DNA from 2 places in the Amycolatopsis sp. NPDC004772 genome. Region 1 is predicted to be linked to the other one. Evidence: predicted binding sites of a transcription regulator. Region 1 holds the regulator's gene; the other holds the start of a gene.

What was found. The regulator HspR, encoded in region 1, represses chaperone genes until heat shock. The targets are predictions, from matches to a motif close to ANNTTGAGTNNNNNNNACTCAANNT.
Region 2: the regulator HspR is predicted to act here: its motif matches at 3,800-3,824, upstream of lon (endopeptidase La).

Annotation. Positions count from the first base shown of each region.
Region 1 covers NZ_JBSGBK010000047.1:46,963-54,968, reverse strand. Annotated here, with positions in the region: gene ACWEF6_RS25960 (lytic polysaccharide monooxygenase) at 3-755, shown strand; gene ACWEF6_RS25955 (DUF305 domain-containing protein) at 752-1,276, shown strand; gene ACWEF6_RS25950 (heat shock protein transcriptional repressor HspR) at 1,561-1,986, opposite strand; gene dnaJ (molecular chaperone DnaJ) at 1,992-3,161, opposite strand; gene grpE (nucleotide exchange factor GrpE) at 3,192-3,890, opposite strand; gene dnaK (molecular chaperone DnaK) at 3,887-5,758, opposite strand; gene ACWEF6_RS25930 (alpha/beta hydrolase) at 5,989-7,431, opposite strand; gene ACWEF6_RS25925 (hypothetical protein) at 7,498-7,731, opposite strand; gene ACWEF6_RS25920 (DUF4097 family beta strand repeat-containing protein) at 7,760-8,006, opposite strand, start outside.
Region 2 covers NZ_JBSGBK010000008.1:105,021-113,026, reverse strand. Annotated here, with positions in the region: partial or broken gene ACWEF6_RS07660 (AAA family ATPase) at 229-972, shown strand; gene lon (endopeptidase La) at 1,383-3,785, opposite strand; gene ACWEF6_RS07650 (SAM-dependent methyltransferase) at 3,886-4,740, opposite strand; gene ACWEF6_RS07645 (GNAT family N-acetyltransferase) at 4,811-5,749, opposite strand; gene ACWEF6_RS07640 (putative bifunctional diguanylate cyclase/phosphodiesterase) at 5,987-8,006, shown strand, end outside.

The DNA of each region.
Region 1 (8,006 bases):
AAATGACCTGGAAACGAAAGCTCTTCGCGGCCGCTGCCGGAGCCCTGCTCGCGCCGGTGCTGGTCGTCGTCCTCCCCGCCACCTCCGCGAGCGCCCACGGTTACGTGTCCGACCCGCCCAGCCGGCAGGCCAACTGCGCGGCCGGGAAGGTCCCCAACTGCGGCAGCATCGTCTACGAGCCGCAAAGCGTCGAAGGACCGAAGGGGCTGCGCAGCTGCAACGGCGGCTTGTCGCAGTTCGCCGAGCTGACCGACGAGTCGAAGCCGTGGCCGGCCAAGTCGGTCGGCAGCACGGTGACGTTCAACTGGGTGTTCACCGCCCGGCACTCGACGTCGAACTACGAGTATTACGTCGGTGGCACCCGCGTCGCGGTGTTCAACGGCAACAACCAGCAGCCGCCGCCGACGCTGTCGCACACGGTGAACCTGGCCGGGTATTCGGGCCGGATCAAGGTGCTGGCGATCTGGAACATCGCGGACACGAGCAACGCGTTCTACAGCTGCATCGACCTCCAGGTCGGCGGAGGCGGCACCCCACCGCCGACGACGACCACACCGCCCCCGACCACCACAACCCCGCCCCCCACTACGACGACCACCAAGCCGCCAACGGGCGGAACCTGGTCGGCGGGAACGGCGTACAAGGCGGGCGACGTCGTGACGTACGGCGGCGCAACCTACCGCTGCCTCCAGCCGCACACGGCGATCGCGGGCTGGGAGCCGCCGAACACCCCGGCGCTCTGGCAGCGCCAGTGAGAGTGGTCTTGGCCGTCGTCGCGCTGCTCCTGACCAGCTGCGCGACGACGGCCCCACCCCACCACAACGCGGCCGACGTGATGTTCCTGCAGATGCTGATCCCCCAGAACCAGCAGGGGATAGAGATCGTCCGCCTGGCCGCGGCCCGCCCGGTCCCGGCCGCGTTGAAGGAACTGGCGGCAGCAATCGAGGTGACCCAGCAAACCGAGGTCGACGACATGCGCCGCTGGCTCCGCGAGTGGAACGAGCCGGAGACGGTGGCCCCAGAGGCCCACGCCGCCCACGGCGGGATGAAGATGACATCGCCGGACTTGGTGGGAGCCCTCCGAACGGCGGGCGACGCCGAGTTCACCCGCCGGTTCCTGGACGTCCTGACGGGACAGCAGCAGGCAGCGGTCGAGCTGGCCCAGACGGAGAACGGCCCGAACGGCGGAGCGAACGCCCAGGCACGAGACTTGGCCCGCCGAGTGATCGAGTCCCGGACGGCCGAGGTGAAGCAGCTGCTGAACGTGAAGGCATAGTCCCCGCGGCGCGGCCGCGAGCAGCCGGGAGGGACTGCTCGCGGCCCATCCCGGCCGGGGCTTCGTAGGGACGCTGGCGGCCCGCCGGTGGCGGGCCGGATGCGCGAAGCGGCGGCGAAACTACCGCCGGCGGCGAACTCCGCGCCTCGCACCAGCCAGCCCCGTTTCCACGCTACCGGCAGGCACCGACAGTTTCCGTCTCGGAAGATGCCTGAGCCCGAAGCATCCCCAAGCGCGCGAAAGGCCTCCCCGGTTGCCCGGGGAGGCCTTTGTCGCTCTGGGGGTCAGCGGCGTTTGGGGCGCCAGACCACCATTGCCGTCTGCTGGTTGAGGGGGACCAAGTCTCGGCGGTAGGACGCGTGCGCCGCCGCCGTTGCCTGTTCTGCCGCTACGTAGGCTGCGGCCAGTTCCTCCGTCAGCTCGGTTATGCGGGCTCGGAGCGCGTCCACCTGGTTCTCCAGCTCGATGATGCGCTTGATGCCGGCCAGGTTTACACCGTCCTCCTGCGAGAGGCGTTGGACCTCGCGCAGCAGTGCGATGTCCCGCATCGAGTAGCGGCGGCCGCCGCCGGGGGTGCGGCCGGGGGACACCAGGCCCTGCCGGTCGTACGTGCGCAGCGTCTGCGCGTGCATCCCGGCGAGCTGGGCCGCCACCGAGATGACGAACACCGGGGTCTCCTCGTCCCCTTCCTGGGGAATCCCGCCGAACACCACTCTCACCTACCTTGCAGCAGCTCGGTGATCTCGGGCCGGGGGTCGTGCCCGGCCATCGCCTCGGCGTACGCCTGCAGTGCTTCGCGCGCCTTGTCGTCCAGTTTGGCGGGAATCGCCGCCTGGAGGGTGACGAGCAGGTCACCTTGCGAACCGTCGCGCTTGGCGATGCCCTTGCCGCGCACGCGCAGCACTCGCCCGCTCGCCGTGCCCGGCGGCACCTTGAGCGAGACCTTGGCTTCCAGCGTCGGCACCGTGATCGTGGTGCCGAGCGTCAGCTCCGTGAAGTCCACCGGCACCGTGATCGTCAGGTCAAGCCCCTTGCGCCCGAACAGCGCGTGCGGAGCCACGTGCACCCGGACGTACAGATCGCCCGCCTGCGCCCCGCCCCGGCCCGGCTCGCCCTGGCCGGCCAGGCGGATGCGCTGGTCGTCGTCGACGCCCGGCGGGATCCGGACGGTCAACGTGCGTGTCCTCGTGCTGATGCCTTCGCCGCCGCACTCGGGGCACGGGTCGTCGATGATCGTCCCGCGGCCGCGGCAGTCGCGGCACGGCTCCGAGAACGCGAACGCGCCCTGGCTGCGGCTGACCAGCCCCGACCCGGAACAGGTCGGGCAGGTCCGCGGCGACGTCCCCGGCCGGGCACCGTTGCCGCTGCACGTCGCACAGGTCGCCGGGCTCGACAGCCGCAGCGGCAGGGTCGCGCCCTTGACCGCCTCGACAAAGTCGATCCGGACGTCCGTCTCGACGTCGGCGCCGCGCTGCGGCCGGTTGGCCGTCGCACCCGCCGAAGACCGGCCGCGGCCGAAGATGCCGCCCAGGATGTCGCCGAGCCCGCCGAAACCGCCCTGCTGGCCGGCGCCGGCCTGGCCGAAGATGTCGCCCATGTCGAAGCTGCCGCCACCGCCGCCGCCGGGGAAGTTGAAGCCACCCCCGCCGCCGAACAGGCGCCGCGCCTCGTCGTACTCCTTGCGCTTGCTCGCGTCGGAAAGCACGCCGTAGGCCTCGGAGACCGCCTTGAACTTCTGCTCCGCCTGCGCGTTGCCGGCGTTCGCGTCCGGGTGGTTCTCCTTGGCCAGCTTCCGGTAGGCCTTCTTGATTTCGTCCGCGGTGGCGTCGGAGGAGACGCCCAGTTCACGGTAGAAGTCCTTACCGATCCATTCCCGTGCACTCATCGGGCGTCTCCTCCTCCCACTTGGTTCCTCTTACTGCTGCTGCTCATCGGCTCCGCCGTCGAGTGGCAGCTCGCCACCGACGGACGGGGCCGCACCGGGCTCGTGGTCGGTCACCCCGACCAGCGCGGCCCGCAGTACGCGGTCCCCGAAGCGGTACCCGCGGCGCATGACCACGGTGACCGTCGGGCCCGCCACGTCGGGCGAGGTGTTGTGCTGCACGGCCTCGTGCACGCTCGGGTCGAAGGGCTCGCCCTCGGCGCCGAACGACTCCAGGCCGGCGCGCTGCAGGCCGCTGATCAGCTTGTCGCCGACCGCCTTGAACGCGCCGGTGAGGTCGCCGTGCTGCTCGGCCCGCTCGAGGTCGTCGAGCAGCGGCAGCAGGTCGTTCACCACCGTCGCCTTCGCGCCGATGACGACCGCCTCGCGGTCACGCTCGACGCGCTTGCGGTAATTGGCGTACTCGGCCTGCAGGCGCTGGAGGTCGGCGGTGCGCTCGGCCAGCTCCTTCTCCACGTCGGAGACGACCGACACCGAATCGTCCACAATGGACTCGCCCAGCGAGGGGCCCGCGTGCTCCACGGGCGCCTCGTCGGGGTCCGGCGCGGCGTGGGCCGGACCGGGCGGGCGGACCTGCCCGGTCTGGGGGTCCACCCGACGACGGTCCCGCACGACCACCGGCTCCTCGGGGCCTCGGCCCTGGTTCTCGGATTCGTCGTAGCTGTGGGTCACTTCTTCGGGTCCTCTTCGACGATCTCGGCGTCCACCACGTCATCGGCCTTGGCCTGGCCGCCGGCGGCACCGGCGTCCCCGGCCGCCCCCGCACCCGCAGCGCCCTCGGCGCCCGGCTGAGCGGCGTTCGCGTTGGCGTACAGGGCGGTGCCCAGCTCCTGCGAAGCGGCGTTCAGCTTCTCGATCGCCTCGCGGATCTTGGTCGAGTCCGTGCCCTTGAGCGACTCGTTGGCCTCGTCGATCGCGGACTTGACCTTGCCCTTGAGGTCCTCGGGCAGCTTGTCGTCGTTGTCCTTGACGAACTTCTCGGTCTGGTAGACCAGCGTCTCCGCCTGGTTGCGGGTCTCCGCTTCCTCGCGGCGCTTCTTGTCTTCCTCGGCGTGGGCCTCGGCGTCCTTGACCATGCGCTCGATGTCGTCCTTCGGCAGCGCGGAGCCACCGGTGATCGTCATCGACTGTTCCTTGTTCGTGCCCAGGTCCTTCGCGGTCACGTGCACGATGCCGTTGGCGTCGATGTCGAAGGTGACCTCGATCTGCGGCACGCCACGCGGGGCCGGCGGGAGACCGGTCAGCTCGAACATGCCGAGCTTCTTGTTGTGCGCGGCGATCTCGCGCTCACCCTGGAACACCTGGATCTGCACCGACGGCTGGTTGTCGTCCGCGGTGGAGAAGATCTCCGAGCGCTTGGTCGGGATCGTGGTGTTGCGCTCGATGAGCTTGGTGAAGACACCGCCCTTGGTCTCGATGCCCAGCGACAGCGGGGTCACGTCGAGCAGCAGGACGTCCTTGACCTCGCCCTTCAGCACACCGGCCTGCAGCGCCGCGCCGACCGCGACGACCTCGTCCGGGTTCACGCCCTTGTTCGGCTCGCGGCCGCCGGTCAGCTCCTTGACCAGCTCGGCGACGGCCGGCATGCGCGTGGAACCACCGACGAGCACGACGTGGTCGATGTCGCCGACGGAGATGCCCGCGTCCCGGATGACGTTGTTGAACGGCGCCTTGGTGCGGTCGAGCAGGTCCGAGGTGATCTTCTGGAACTCGGCGCGCGAGAGCGTCTCGTCGAGGAACAGCGGGTTCTTGTCCGCGTCCACGGTGATGTACGGCAGGTTGATGCTGGCCGAGTTCGAGCTGGACAGCTCGATCTTCGCCTTCTCCGCCGCCTCGCGGATGCGCTGCAGCGCCATCTTGTCCTTGGTCAGGTCGATGCCGTTCGTGGCCTTGAACTTGTCGACCAGCCACTTGACGATGCGCTCGTCCCAGTCGTCACCACCGAGGTGGTTGTCACCGGAGGTCGCGCGGACCTCGACGACGCCCTCGCCGATCTCCAGCAGCGAGACGTCGAAGGTGCCACCACCGAGGTCGAAGACCAGGATGGTCTGCTCCTTCTCGCCCTTGTCCAGGCCGTACGCCAGCGCGGCGGCGGTCGGCTCGTTGACGATGCGGAGCACGTTCAGGCCGGCGATCTGGCCGGCTTCCTTGGTGGCCTGCCGCTGGGCGTCCTCGAAGTACGCCGGGACGGTGATCACCGCGTCGGTGATCGTCTCGCCCAGGTACGCCTCGGCGTCGCGCTTCAGCTTCATCAGCACGCGTGCGCTGATTTCCTGGGAGGTGTAGTTCTTCCCGTCGATCTCGGTCTTCCAGTCGGTGCCGATGTGCCGCTTCACGGACCGGATCGTCCGGTCGACGTTCGTGACGGCCTGGTTCTTCGCCGGCTGGCCGGTCAGCACTTCGCCGTTCTTGGCGAAGGCGACGATCGAAGGGGTGGTCCGGGAGCCTTCCGAGTTGGCGATGACCGTCGGCTCGCCGCCCTCAAGGACGGCGACGACCGAGTTGGTCGTGCCGAGGTCGATGCCGACCGCTCGCGCCATGGTGCTTCCTCCTGTGTACGGCTGCTATGTTCGTGACCTGCAGGTTCGTTCTCGCCTTGAGCGAGGCCCTGGCAAGTTTTATCGGGCCTTCGCGCACCCCGTCAAGCCGGACTTGAGTCGACTGCGCTCAACCTCTGTACCCAGCCTAACGAGGCGGCTCGGGTTCTTGTTCCCGGGTCCGGCGACCGAGTGTGCCCGGATCGGCTGTGACACCGCTCACGGTCGACGGCTCACCGGCACACCGCCCCGCGACCGGGGACGATCCCGTCGACCAGGTACGCCACCTCGGCCGCCCGCGCGCAGGCGGAGTTGAACAGCCCCGTGTGGCCGTCGTCGGTGCGCGTCAGCAGGGCCGCTCCCTCGATGCTCGCCACCAGGCCGCGGGCCCAAGCCAGCGGCGTCGCCGGGTCATGGGCGCCGCCCACGACCAGTATCGGCGGGGCACCGCGTACCGGCTGCGGCTGCGGTGGGTTCTTCGCCGGGACCGGCCAGCCGGTGCACCCGCTGGCGAAGTCCCAGTACTCCGAGTACCGCCAGCTGTGCGGGGCCGCCGCGCGGACCAGGCGGGCCGTCCAGGCCATCTCCGACGGCCCGGTGAATGGCGACGGGAAGTCGTGGCAGCCGATCGCCCGGTAGGCCGCGTAGCTCTCGGACCCGAACTGGTTCCGCTCGGTCAGCCCGCGCGCGTCCGGGAACTCCCCGCCGGCCGTGGCCAGGTCCTTGCCCAGCGCGGGCCAGTCGTCCCGCAGGTAGAGGTGGCCGTACACGCCCGCCGAGACCTCGTCGGCCGTCGCGGGACGGCCCAGGTCGCTCGACCAGATCCCGCCGCGCGCTGCCCTGGCCACGACGTCGTCGTAGAAGCGGAGGACGTCCTGCCCCTGCAAGGCGCAGCCGGCCGAAGCGCGGCACCAGTCCGCGAACCGGACCAGTGCGTCCTCGATGGCCGCGGCCTCCTCGACGATCGCCTGGGTCATCGGCCGCGCGTGGTCGATCGCGCCGTCGAGCACCATCGCCCGCACCCGGCCGGGGTGCTGCGACGCGTAGACCGCCCCCAGCTCGGTGCCGTAGGAAAGGCCCAGCCACGAGATCTTCGGCTCGCCGAGCGCCGCCCGGATCGCCTCGATGTCCTCGGCCGCGCTTCGGCTGTCCACGTGCGCCAGCAGCGGCCCGGTGCGGGCCAGGCAGTCCGCACCCGCCTTCCGGTTGTGCGCGACCAGCGTCTCGAACCCCGCCCGCGTCGACGGGAACCGGTCCAGCGCCGGGTCGAACAGCGTCGCCGCGTCGCAGGTGACGCGAGGCGTGCCGGACCAGTCGCCGCGCGGGTCGAACCCCACGACGTCGAAGCGCTGCCGCAGCTGCGCGAGCTCCGGCGAGGCCAGCCCGCCGAACTGCGCGAACCCGACGCCGGAGCCCCCTGGCCCGCCCGGGTTCACCAGCAGCGAGCCGATCCGCCGGGACGGATCGCGCGCGGGCAACCTGGCCAGCGCGAGCCGCGCCGACCCCAGCTCCGGCCGCGCGCGGTCGATCGGCACCTCGATCGTCGCGCACTCCGCCGATGGCTCCTGCAGCGTGGCGCAGGCCCGCCACGCCAAGACCGACGCCGAAGCGACGGCCGGCACCCCCGCCATGACCACGACCGCCGCGATGATCGCGGCGACCCGGCGCACGTCCATGATGTGTGTCCTCCCCTGCACGCCGGCCTTCGGCGTGCTTCCTTCCTAACAGCGACCCCCGACAGTTCAGGAGTGGCGGGCCGTCCAGGAGGAGAGGAAGAAATCGGAATTTCCTTGCCGCACAACGACTTCCGCCGGGGTCCCGACCCAGGAAGTCACTCGATAGTGGGAATCCGCGGTGACCGGCACCCCCTGCGCCGGCGTTTCCGGCGGCGCGTCCCGCGTGAAGCCGGCGAACCCGAACATCGCGAGTGCCCCCAGCAGCGCGGCCACCAGCACGCGCCGTTCGATCCTGCCCATCCGGAAATGCCCCCCGTAGTAAGGAAAGTCAGGCCGCGCGGACCGTGACGCTGCCGCTTTCGGTCGTCAGGTCCAGCAGGTGCTGAGCTGCACCGTCGACCTGGACGCCGATGTCGCGGTGCCCGCTGTCGCTGTCCCCCTGGACGCGGTACGGCCCGCCCGGCACCTTCAGGTCGATGCTGCCGCTCTCGGCGTGCACCTTGACGTCGTTCGCCTGCGCCAGCGTGAATTCGACGCTGCCGCTGGACGACGTCGCGTCGACCGGCCCGCGCACG
Region 2 (8,006 bases), on a different contig from region 1:
GGCGGCTCCGATACCCCCGACGATCACCGATGTCAGAACGAACGCTCTCTGGCCTTTGGTCAGTACTTCTGGACGGCCGTTTCCCCCGTGATTCACGCGCTCAGTCTGCCACCCCACCGGACACCGCACCTACGTCCGAACGGAGTCACCGATCACGACCACGCCCCGGCCGCTGGCCGCCGTGCCGACACGCCCGCCCGCCGCACCCGGTGGACCGACGCGGAGCTGATGCGAGAGGAGTTCCCGCCGCCGAAGTGGGCCGTTCCCGGCCTCCTGGCGGAAGGGCTGAACCTGCTGGCCGGTGCGCCGAAGCCGGGCAAGTCGTGGTTTTCGCTCGGCACGGGCGCCGCGATCGCCAACGGAGACCGGTGTTGGGGTCGATCGAGGTGGAGCGCGGCCCGGTCCCGTACTGCGCGCTGGAGGACACCGGCCGGCGGCCGCGCCCCTGCTCGCCCTCGAGACCGCGTGCCCCACCATGACCGCCGGCGGGACGCCGTACTGGTCGGGTGGCCGGAGGAGAACCCGCACGCCTGGCTGGTCATCATCGACACCTTCGAGAAGATGCGCGGCACCGACGCGGCCGGGTCGTCGGCCTACAGCGCCGACTACGCCGCGGCCGGGCGGTTCAAGCAGCTGGCCGACCACTACAGCGTCCCGTTCTTGCTCATCCCCCACGTCCGCAAGCAGTCTGGGACAGCTGCACAAGACGCCCGGCGGCACCTACAGCGCCCGAGGCGCCGGGGACAACGGGGACACCCCCGAGGAGCTGGTCCGGGTACAGTACGCCGAACCCGCGCTCGACACGCGGCCCGGCGACTTCCGGATCACCGCGTGCGACCAGTCGCCGGCCATGGTCGACGCCGTCGGTGCTCGGGCGGGCGGCGAAGTCGAACTCTCCGTCGGGGACATCCAGGAGATGCCGATCGGCGGTTCGACGTCGTTCTCGCGATGGGCGTGCTCGAGTACACCGATGCCGCCCGGGCTCTGCGCGAAGTCGCCCGGGTGACCCGGCCCGGCGGGCCCTCCTGCCGCATCCTCGGCGCGCTGGAACGCGCCGTCGGCGTCCCGCCGTCGAGACGGCACGGCGCCCGCCGGACCGGGATCGTCGCCCTCACGCCGAGGCGGGTCCGGGAGGTGCTATGGCGGGCCGGCCTGCAGCCCGGCGACGTCATCGCCTACGACGTCACCGCGTCGGTGCCGCCGGTCGATCGGCTGGTCCGGCGGCGGGACCGGTCGTGGCGGGACCGTCCGGAAACGACGGTCCCGCGTGAAGCGAAGCGCTGGCTACCTCGTCGCCGCGCGGAGGGGCGCCGCGTAGGGGAACGGCCGGTTTCCCTTGGGGGAGAAGGAAACCGGCCGTCCGGGGGTGGCGGCGCTCGGGGTTACGCCGCCTGGGAAACCGGCGTCGAAGCCGGGGTCAGGGCGAGGTCGAGGACCTCGCGGACGTTCGCCACCGCGTGCACGTCGAGCTGCGAGAGCACCTCGGCCGGGACGTCGTCCAGGTCCGGCTCGTTGCGCTGGGGGATGATCACCGTCTTCATCCCGGCCCGGTGTGCGGCCAGCAGCTTCTGCTTCACGCCGCCGATCGGCAGGACGCGCCCGGTCAGGGACACCTCGCCGGTCATCGCCACATCCGCGCGGACCACGCGACCCGAGAGCAGCGAGGCCAGGGCCGTCGTCATCGTGATGCCCGCCGACGGGCCGTCCTTCGGCACCGCGCCCGCCGGGACGTGGACGTGGATGCCGCGGTTGCGGAGGTCACCCACCGGCAGCTCCAGCTCCGCGCCGTGCGAGCGGAGGTAGGACAGCGCGATCTGCACCGACTCCTTCATCACGTCGCCGAGCTGGCCGGTCAGCTGCAGCCCGGACGCGCCGGACTCCTGGTCCGCCAGCGACGCCTCGATGTACAGGACGTCACCGCCGGCGCCGGTCACCGCCAGGCCGGTCGCCACGCCCGGGGTTGCCGTGCGCTGGGTCGACGCCGGGAGCGACGACTCCGGGATGTGCCGCGGGCGGCCCAGGTAGGTCTCCAGGTCGGACGCGTCCAGGGAAACCGGCAGCGCGACCTCCTCCAGGGCCACCTTGGTCGCGATCTTCCGCAGCACCTTGGCGATCGTCCGGTTCGCGTCGCGCACGCCCGCCTCGCGGGTGTACTCGGCGGCGATCCGGCTGAACGCGGCGTCCGTCAGCGTGACGTCCGCAGTGCCCAGGCCGGCCCGCTCCAGCTCGCGCGGGAGCAGGTGGTCGCGGGCGATGGTGACCTTCTCGTGCTCGGTGTAGCCGTCCAGCGTGACGAGCTCCATGCGGTCCAGCAGCGGGCCGGGGATGGTCTCCAGCGCGTTGGCCGTGGCCAGGAACACGACGTCGGACAGGTCCAGCTCGACCTCGAGGTAGTGGTCGCGGAACGTGTGGTTCTGCTCCGGGTCCAGCACTTCGAGCAGGGCCGCGGTCGGGTCGCCGCGGTAGTCGGCGCCGACCTTGTCGATCTCGTCGAGCAGCACGACCGGGTTCATCGAGCCGGCTTCCTTGATGGCGCGGACGATCCGGCCGGGCAGTGCGCCGACGTAGGTGCGGCGGTGGCCGCGGATCTCCGCCTCGTCCCGGATGCCGCCGAGCGCCACGCGGACGAACTTGCGGCCCATGGCCTTCGCCACGGACTCGCCCAGCGACGTCTTGCCGACCCCGGGAGGGCCCGCGAGGGCGAGCACCGCGCCCGAACGACGACCGCCGACCGGGCCGAGACCCGATTCCGCGCGCCGCTTGCGGACGGCCAAGTACTCGATGATGCGTTCCTTGACGTCGTCGAGGCCCGCGTGGTCGGCGTCGAGCACCGCACGCGCGGCCGCGATGTCGTAGACGTCGTCGGTGCGCTCGTTCCAGGGCAGCTCCAGGACGGTGTCCAGCCAGGTGCGGATCCACCCGCCCTCGGGGGACTGCTCGGAAGTGCGGTCCAGCTTGTCCACTTCGGCCAGTGCGGCCTTCTTGACGGCGTCGGGCAGCTCGGCACCTTCGACGCGGGCGCGGTAGTCCGTCTCGTCGGCGGTGCCGTCGAGCTCGCCGAGTTCCTTGCGGATCGCTTCGAGCTGGCGGCGCAGCAGGAATTCCTTCTGCTGCTTCTCCATGCCCTCGGCGACGTCCTTGCGGATCGTGTCGGTCACCTCGAGCTCGGCCAGGTGCTCCTTGCTCCACTCGAGGGCCTTCTCCAGGCGCGCGGTGACGTCCAAAGTGGACAGCAGCTCGAGCTTCTGCTCAGTGGACAGGTACGGCGCGTTCCCGGACAGGTCGGCGACCGCGGAGGCGTCCTCGACCTGCTGGACGGCGTCGATCAGCTGCCAGCCGCCGCGCTGCTGGAGGATCGAGATGACGACGGCCTTGTACTCGGCCGCGAGCTTGGCGGTCTGGTCGGTCGTGGTCTCGGGGGCGTCCTCGGCGTGCACCCAGCGGGCGGCGCCGGGACCGTCGGCGATCCGGCCGACGACCGCGCGGGCCGTACCGCGCAGCAGGACGGCGGCCTTGCCGCCGGGCACGCGGCCGATGCGCTCGACCGTCGCGACGGTGCCGAATTCGGCGTACTCGCCGTGGACGCGCGGGACGATGAGGACTTCGGCCTTGGCGGGCGCAGCCGAGCGGATGCCGGGGAAGGACGCCTGGCTCGGCGTCTTGGCCTGGGCGGACTCCACCGCGGCCCGCGTCTCGGTGTCGGTCAGGTCGAGCGGGACGACCATGCCCGGCAGCACGACGTCGTCATCGAGCGGGAGCACGGGCAGGAGGCGGGTGTCGGACATGTGCACTCCTCGGATAGTTGAGTCTGCCTAGCTCAACTCTCCGATGGGTGTGTTTGTTTCCGATGGTGCGTTCGCCCACAGCGATCGCGGAAACCGCAGGTCAGCGGCCTGGCTTCGCCGCCACGGCGCACCAAGCGAAGGGCCGGGCCTCCGCTTCCAGGGCATTGATCTTCCGGTCCGGCCGCCAGTCCGGCAGGTGCACGATGCCTGGCTCCAGGAGCGGCCAGCCGCCGAACAGGGGCTCGATCTCGTCGCGGTTGCGCAGCCAGACCGGATTGCTCGTCTTGCGGTACTGCTCGACGAACCAGCGCAGCCCCTCCAGGTACGGGCCGTCGCCGTCGCCTTCGCTCATCTGGGAGATCGCCAGCCAGCTGCCCGGCGCGAGCGCGTCGCGGTACGCCGCCAGGAGCCCCTCCGGGTCGTCGTCCGGGCCGACGAAGTGCAGCACCGCCGCCATGATCAGGCAGACCGGCTGCGAAAAGTCGATCAGCCGGCGCGTCTCTTCGGAGCGCAGGACGGACTTCGCGTTCCGCATGTCGGCCTGGACGATGCCGGCCCAGTCGGTCGCCATGCCCTCTTCGAGGATCAGCGTCGCGTGGGCGACGGCGACCGGCTCGTAATCGACGTACACGACCTTCGCGTCGTGGTCCTCCGGCAGCTCCGCCTCGACGACCTCGTGCACGTTGCCCGCCGTCGGCACGCCCGAGCCGAGGTCGATGAACTGCCGGATGCCGGCCCGCAGCGCCGCCCGGACCGCGCGGTTCATGAACTCGCGGTTCTGCTTCGACCCCGGGCGCACCAGCGGCCACTGCTGCTCCATGCGCCGGCCGAACTCGCGGTCCACGGCCCAGTTCTGGGTACCGCCCAGGTACCAGTCGTAGATCCGGGCCGCGGACGGCTTCTCGGTGTCGACACCCTCGGGCGCTCTCGGCGCGGAATCCCGCTGGTCGGTCACTTCAGGCTCCCCTCGCTGGCGGCGAGGTCAGCCTATAAGCCCGGGGCAGCCGCGGTAATCCACCAGTAGTTCACCGAACAGCCGGTCGACGCTGCCAGTACGTCCACAGCGGGCGGTAGCCCTGCGCGTACCAGAACGGTGTCGACAGCGGGTTGGCCGCGGCGTGGTGCAGCAGGACGACGTCGGCGCCTTCCTCGTCCAGGACGTGGTGGGCGTGCGTCGCCAGCGCCGTGCCGACGCCGGACGACCGCGCGGCCTCCGCCACGGCCAGGGAGGACAGGTAGCCGACCCGGGACGCGGCGACCCGGCCGCTGATCCAGCCGGTCTCGCCCGGGTGCTGGACGCTCACCATGCCGAGCGGACGGCCGTACAGCTCGGCGATCCACAACGGCGGCTCCGGCCGCTTCAGCTGCTCGGCGAGGTCCTTGGCCAGGATCTCCTCGACCCCCGTGCGCCAGTTCACCGTGCCGTACTGGGCGTCGTAGGAGTGCAGCTCCATGCCGAGCGCGACGGCGGTCTCGAGGTCGTCGGGCTCGGCGCGGCGGATCTTGACCCCGGGCGTCCCGAGCGGCGTCGCCGGGACCAGCCGCTGCGAGGGGCGGACCGCGATCACCCGCAGCGGGGCGAACCCGTGGTGCAGCATCTCCCGGGCGCCGGCGGCGTCGCGGCTCGCGCGCGGGACGATCGCCGCCGTCTCGGTGTCGCCGCGCTCGGCGACCGCGCGCAGATGTTCATCCCATCGGGTGAGCAGGGCGTCGAGGACGGCCGCCGGCTGCGGGCCGGCCAGCTGGAGGTCGAGGCGGTGTTCGGTCAGCGCGCGCCAGGGGGCGTTCGGGGCGTCGCGGTCGACCTGGACGCGGGACGCCAGCCCGGACGCGGCGGAGCCGCCCGTCGCCACCTCCAGGACCACCGCGTTTTCCGCTGCTTCGAAGGGGGTCGAGCCGGGGAGGAGGGGATCCACCGCCGCGAGCCGCGCCGCGTGCTCGGTGGCAATCACATCGCTGTGCATGGAGCCATTGAAGCGCTCCCCGGCTTTTGGTGCGTAGGGAACTGGGCAGAGTTCGGACATCCGGCGTTTCACCCTCTGGTCCACGCAGGTCAGCGCGTTCGAGGCATTGTTAACCCTGGGGTGATCTCTTACTGTCTCGAAAGGGACACGGGTACGCCCTACGGGGTACGGTATGGCCCTTGTCCACACCCGAAGTCACGGATCAGCACCGGTGGACAAGCCGGGAGGGAAGGTCGGATGCCGGACACCAACGCCCACGGTGACGCCGTCGCGCAGGCGCAGCCCGGGCCGGGAGCCGCTTCCGGGACACCACCCGTCTCCGCCGAAGCCCGCACCGACGAACGCCGGTTCCGCGTCTACACCTTCGCCGTCCTGAGCCTCGGGCTCGTCGCCGCGTTCGCGGTCGGCTCGTGGCTGCCGTTCGAGTGGAACGACCGGCTGCTGTGGATCGCGCCGGTGCTCGCGGTCGCCTTCCTGCTCGCCGAACAGCTCGGCATCAACGTCGACGTCCGCAGCGGCATCTCCTGGACGATCTCGTTCACCGAGATCCCGCTCGTCATCGGGTTCTTCATCGCGCCCTTCGAAGTCGTGCTGGCCGCGCACCTCGTCGCCGGCATCGGCACGCTGCTCGCGCGCAAGGTCGCCGGCCGCGTCCTCTACAACGCAGGCGCCTTCCTGCTCGAGATCACCGGCGCCTTCGCGGTCGCCGGGCTGGTCAAGCACGCCGTCGGCACCGGCGACAAGATCCCGTGGGTCGCCGCGCTGGCGGGCACGCTGACCGCGCCGCTGGTGAGCACGCTGCTCGCCCTGGCCGCGGTCCGCGTGCTGCGGCGCCGCATGCGGGTCAGCACCGCCGTCCGGCTCACCGGGCGGATCCTGGTCGTCGGCTTCGTCAACGCGTCCGTCGGCCTCTCCGGCTACCTCGTCATCTCCAGCACGCCCCAGGCGTGGCCGCTGGTGCTCGCCGTCTTCCTCGGCCTGACCGCGCTGTACTGGGCGTACTCCGACCTGCTGCGCGAGCAGCGGGACATGGAGGCGCTCTCCGACGTCAGCCTGATGGTGGCCCGCTCGGGCCAGCAGGCCGCTGCGCGCCCGGCCAGCCGCGCCGACGAGCTCGTCGGCGGCGTCGACGTCCGCGAGTGGGCGACCATCGCCGAGCGCATCAAGGACCAGCTCGCCGCCGGCCGCGTCGTGCTGCGGCTGCGGCTGGAACCGAAGGACACCATGCGGGTCGTGGTCGCGGGCGACGACCTGCCGGCCGCCGAACCCGCCGCCGACGACCCGCTGCTGCGCCTGCCCGGCGCGCACGTCCGGCACTTCCGGATCACCGAGGCCAACCCCGACGTCCGCGCGGCGCTGCTCGACCGCGGCGCGCAGGAGGCACTGGTCGTCCCGCTGCGCAGCGCGAACCGGCTGCTCGGGGTCGTCGAGGCGCACGACCGGCTGTCCCGCTGGCGCGGCTTCGGCAAGTACGACGTCCAGCTGCTCGGCACGATGGCCAGCCACCTCGCGACGTCGCTGGACAACCGGCGCCTGCTGGCGACCCTGCGTCACGACGCCTACCACGACCCGCTCACCGGGCACCTCAACCGGCCGGGCTTCCGGCAGGTGGCCAAGGAACCGTTGCGGGACTTCGCCAACGCCGTGGTGCTGCGGATCGACCTCGACGTCTTCTCCACGGTCAGCGACGCGCTCGGCTATGCGTGGGCGGACCGGATGGTCGTCGCCGCGGGCCGCCGCATCCGCGACGCGCTCGGCCCCGACGTCCCGCTCGCCCGGCTCGAAGGCGCGTCCTTCGCGGCGCTGCTCGTCGGCTGCCCGCCGGAAGACGCCCACCACGCGGCGGAACGGCTGCGCGAAGAGCTGTCGGCGCCGTACCCGGTCGACCGGCTCTCGGTCGAGGCGAACGCGATGATCGGCTACGCGACGACGTCCGCGGAGGAGCCGGGTGACGTCGTCGACATCGAAGGCCTGCTGCAGCGGGCGGACGTGGCGGTCCGCGCGACGAAGGGCGGCGAAGAGGTCCGCGGCTACGTGCCGAGCATGGGCCAGATCTTCCTGCGCCGCTTCCAGATGGTCACGCAGTTCCGGCAGTCCCTCGAGGACGGCCAGGTCAGCGTCCACTACCAGCCGAAGATCACCCTGCCGAACCGGCAGGTGCAGGGCGTCGAGGCGCTGGTCCGCTGGGTGCACCCGGAGTTCGGCCGGCTCGGCCCGGACGAGTTCGTCCCGGCCATCGAGGCGGCCGGCCTGATCG